DNA from 2 places in the Ectobacillus sp. OTK genome. Region 2 is predicted to be linked to the other one. Evidence: riboswitches for the same ligand, from Rfam matches in the RefSeq annotation. Region 2 holds a riboswitch; the other holds the start of a gene.
What was found. Region 2 has a riboswitch for cobalamin ahead of AC6HZ4_RS14965 (ABC transporter substrate-binding protein). Riboswitches for the same ligand answer to the same signal wherever they lie in the genome.
Positions count from the first base shown of each region.

Region 1: another riboswitch for cobalamin. It lies ahead of AC6HZ4_RS04740 (hypothetical protein); the one in region 2 lies ahead of AC6HZ4_RS14965 (ABC transporter substrate-binding protein).

Region 1 is NZ_AP048547.1:957,475-959,875, forward strand. Features, by position in the region: gene lonB (ATP-dependent protease LonB) at 1-60, opposite strand, end outside; gene AC6HZ4_RS04730 (CbtB domain-containing protein) at 74-265, opposite strand; gene AC6HZ4_RS04735 (hypothetical protein) at 255-761, opposite strand; gene AC6HZ4_RS04740 (hypothetical protein) at 751-1,233, opposite strand; cobalamin riboswitch at 1,410-1,615, opposite strand; partial or broken gene AC6HZ4_RS04745 (SCO family protein) at 2,073-2,304, shown strand; partial or broken gene AC6HZ4_RS04750 (sulfatase-like hydrolase/transferase) at 2,296-2,401, opposite strand, start outside.
Region 2 is NZ_AP048547.1:2,994,515-2,996,915, forward strand. Features, by position in the region: gene AC6HZ4_RS14965 (ABC transporter substrate-binding protein) at 1-982, opposite strand, end outside; cobalamin riboswitch at 1,173-1,382, opposite strand; gene AC6HZ4_RS14970 (ArsR/SmtB family transcription factor) at 1,671-1,946, opposite strand; partial or broken gene AC6HZ4_RS14975 (alpha/beta-type small acid-soluble spore protein) at 2,197-2,325, opposite strand.

The DNA of each region.
Region 1 (2,401 bases), 2.0 Mb from region 2:
TCGCTTCTTGGCAAAACGGTTCATCACGATAGAGAAAAATTGAATTAAAATATGATTCAATGAAAAAACCACCTTAATGGCATGGAATGAACATTAACGAATGTCGTAATTCATGAAGCGTATCATGAACGGGAGCGTAACCGGAAAAAAGAGTGGTATAAAGTACGATACCCGCTAAAATAGCAACCACGGTTAATTGCATCGGGAGTGACAAAAAGATATTTTTAAAACCTGTTTTCTTGGTATGTTCAAATTTATACGACATGAGTACGCTCTCCTTCCGTTAGTCGATTTGCTTTTTTCAATCGTGTCACACCTATACCTAAAAGCATTCCAATTATAATTATAAGTATCAAAAATGCTAATGTTTTCATTTTGACAAACATTGGAGGATGGAATGCTTGCACTTCAACCTTCATTTTCTTTTCTGAGATCACAGAGTTTGTCTTCGGATCGATGAGGGAAATGGTTACTTGATGTTCTGCTCCGTCAAAAAACTGCATGGCAAATTTGTATGATCCGTCAACAGAGCGACTGTTCATAGATAAGATGTGTGCCCCATCTTCTAATCGTACTGCCTGAAAACGCACTTCAAAAGGCCCTTGTTCTTGCGTTTCCAATTTCCCTTCAAAAGTGAAGGGCTCTCCTACACGGGCATGATAGCCTTCTGCACCTCCTACATGTGATTCGTGGGCGAATGCAGCGGATGACATCGTCAGTATAAAAATGAGAACCAAAGCTAATATGAATTTAGATCGCATGTACGTTCTTCCTCCTTTTCGCCAATACAAATCCGGCAATGAATCCAAATAGAGCTAGAGAAACAATGAAAATAATCGCTTTTTTTACTTCGACCGGATTTTCATGGATATTGATGAGAAGTTCATGAGTTCCAACCGATTTACCTTTCTCGTCCATGACTTCTACTTTCATTTGATAGTCGCCGCGAATAGGGAACATGTAGTCAAATGAAGCTTTCCCATTTTCCACAGAAAAGGTGGAATTTATTAATTTTGTACCTTCAACCATGGGGAAATCTGTTGGCGAGAAAAATTTTCTCTCTGGGCTACTAAGAACAATATGCGCGGAGCCGTTTTGAATATCCGGAAGCGTTAGCTCTACTTTAGCGGTATCCAAATCAGGCCGTGCTTCTTTACCCTGTCCATTTTTTACTTCAACTTGTACTTTTTCTTCCGCCATTATCGATGTGAGCGGCATCATTGATAGAAACATTATAAAGGCGAATACACTTATGAAAGTCGTTCTTATCATTACAATCTTTTCCTCCATTCTGAAAAATAAAAAACACCTTCTACAAAAGTGCAGAAAGTGCAAATAAAAGCTAAAAAGGCCAGAAAAAGGCCCAAAAAAGCTCTTTATTTCACCTCCCCTATCCTCGTAGGCTTACTTGTGATAACAAGAAAAAGGCAGGTCTCCTGACTTATGGATCAAACGCATATTACTGAATAACACATTCAGTTTGCATAAGCCTTCCCATTTTGCACAGTGACTTACGCATGCTCTCCAATTACAGTGGCGGGACCGTGTCGGATTTGCACCGTTCTTCCCTTTTAAGAAACACCCTCGGTGTTTCACCTTTTCCCAAATATATTTAACTTTTAGATAAATCATGATAATTATAATCGATATTTTACTTACTGTACATGGTAGTAAGAAGAAACAATTGCAGGGGGATTATCCACATCGCCATCAAGGTAAACTAATTAAATACCCCCAAAACGAAAAAATGCGTTATTCTTTCTCTATCACCATGGAAAGGATGGCACATTTTGTATGATGTGTTCTGTATCTCAAGAATTACCTTCTTTAATCCTATGTTGTCGTTTATATACGAATTTTGATAAACTGACACTGCCTTCATATAAGAGTAATACTTGTCCTAATCTTCCCAGGTTGGTTGACGCTTTGGATTGCTGTGCTAAGCGATACAGGTGCTGCGCTTCTTGTGATTCTCAACAGTATGTGTTTGTTACGGAACAAATAAGTTTGTATGGGGCTACCTCGTAGCTCCATACCTTACATAAAAAAACAACAGGGAGAAAGGGATTCCTATGAAAAAAATGCGTGTAAATGGACTGCTTATGCTTGTTTTCATGATTACAATCTTAGGAGCATGCAGCGGTAGATAAATTAAGAGACCTGCTGAATTGGGAATTAGAAAAGTTCTCATACACAGGTCAGAATGGGAAAAATTTTGGTTCTTCTGACTTGAAAGAAAAGGTCTTCTCTGATTTTATCTTTACAAGCTGCCAAACAGTTTGTCCGCCTATGACAGCCATTATGTTTTTCCGAAATGCCGTAATGGTCACCATACATAATGATAACGGAGTTATCATATAAGCCAGATTGCTTCAAGTAGTTAAAGAACTCTTGTAAAGAT
Region 2 (2,401 bases):
CTTCGGTGAATGGACTTTTCGCTTGCGTGCCTTCTCCCCTCATAACCGAGCTGACAATGGCTTCGCGCGGGATGGACATATCGACAACTTTTCGATGAGCTAACTCTTTAAATAAAGAAGACTTCATATTAAACATCAATATGTGCGTCCGAAGAGACGGAGCGGTTAAAACTTCAATGTTTTTATCTTTCTTCAGTAATTTGATAGAATCAATTGGAACATCCGTTGCAGCATCAACATCCCCAGATTGCAGAGCCATTAATCTTGTATTTCCATCGGCAATAAATTTAATTGTCACTTTTGATAAGAGTGCTTTTTCTCCCCAATAATCCTCATAGCGCTCTACGACAAGCGACTCATCTTTATTGAATTGCTTGAATTTGAAAGCCCCTGTAAGAGCAGGATAACTGTCCTTATTTTCGACCGTTTCCGTATCAACAATGATAGTAGCGGGATCAGCTAAGTGCGTGATCAAGGCTGCATTCGGCTGTTCGGTCACGATTTTCAGTTGACTTGGAGCCAGCACTTCTATTGATTTCACTTGCAATAAATCCTTTGCTTTTTGATCTTTCTCCATTGAGCGCAGCAAGGAGTTTTTCACACTTGCCGCATCCACTTTCTTTCCGTTATGAAAGCGTACGTTTTCCTCTAATGTAAATATCCAGGTCGTTTCATTTTCTTGCTTCCACTCTTTGGCTAACCAAGGTTCTGGCTCCAGTTGTTCATTTAGTTGTATCAAGGTCTCCCCCGTACCAGAGCGCATGACCTCCCAGCTATCGCTGCCATGTGGATCAAGAGTTGCTGGACTCCAAGCGAAAGCCACTGTCAATGTTTTATTAGAAACTGTATCTGCAGAAGCTTCTTTTTTATCCTTTTCTGTTGTTTGTTCAGTCGATGCAGCACATCCGATTAGTGATAGAGCGAAAACAAAGACAGCCATCCAGATAACCAATGTATGTTGTTTGTTCCTACTTCTTCTCATGTACAATCCTCCATTTGTGATTTTTGACAAACAAAAAAAGCATCCCTGCCTAGTATAAGAGGTCAGAAATGCTTGATAAGTTAACATACGAAACAAGACTCATTATGTCTATATGATCCAAAGACAGTATTTGTCCAGACATATGGCCATCAGCGCATACCAACCACCTTCCTAATATCCCGTAGGTCAAGCAGTGATGTTAAAATAGGCTGGTCTCCTGACTTAGGGCATATCTTTCAGACCTTCCCAGGCATAACCCAGTGGTTTTTCTGAAAGTTACCAGCATATCATGCTGATACCCAACACAGTGGCGGGTCCGTGTCGGATTGTAACCGACTTCCCATTTAAGCAGATAAAATCTAAAATAGTTTTATCTTGTACCTATTTTCAAAGTATGAAATTTTTAAACGAAACTTTATTTGATACTGCTTTTGAAAATAAATCCTTTGAATCAAATTGTAAAAACTTAAATATTTTCAATATAAATAAACTTGAGTACCAGAATTCCTACCTAATTCTAGTGTTTATAATTTATCTTGTCAACAAACGTTTCTCTCACTAAGGGTCTCATCACACATCCATCAAGTTAAGAAATTGGTTCTGTGCAAAGCGGCTTCAAACAAAAAGCGAACCGCCGCCGCAATTCGCTTCCAAATAATATAATTTATTTACTAATAGCTAATAACATTTAAGCACTCACTACCACATCAAGGATGGTTTCTACTCGCACGTCCTTTACCTCATAGTAAATCTCCAAACCTTTGCGTGTTCCCGAAACAACATTTACAGCTTTCAATTTTGCTAGATGTTGACTAATTGTACTTTGCGGCATACTGAATTCCTCGTAAAGAGAAGTTACATTTACCGGCCCTTTTTCAATCATAACTTTTATAAGTGCGAGTCGTACAGGATGGGCCACTACTCTTAACATCTCTGCACCATCCTGAAATTCTTCAATATTCATCTCCTTTTCCCCCTCTTCATCATAATACATAAACTACCATGAAATATTAATATAATAATATTACCCAGTAAATCTTTGTTTCGTGTCAGACAAACACTTTACCTTTGTTCATCTATTTAAAAAGGTTCTATTACTTTTGCTCTCCACTAGTCTATTATTAGAACTACAAAATTATATAAAAAAATACAAAATCTCAAAAAAGGAATGTTCTGGTATAAAAAATTTAAACTGATTGGAAATCAGATAACTTAGATCCGTTCGCACGTGAAATTGTCTCAGCACCGGGTGTGATGCCAAATTCCTGGGCAATTTCGTATTTCATTTGGTCAAGAGCTGCTTCTCTACTCCCTACTAATACTTCGTTGTTATTGCTTCTGCGTGCCGTATTATATCATCTCCATTATTTCAGTATTTATGTATAATTTAAAATAAAATTTGTTTTACAACCTATGTAT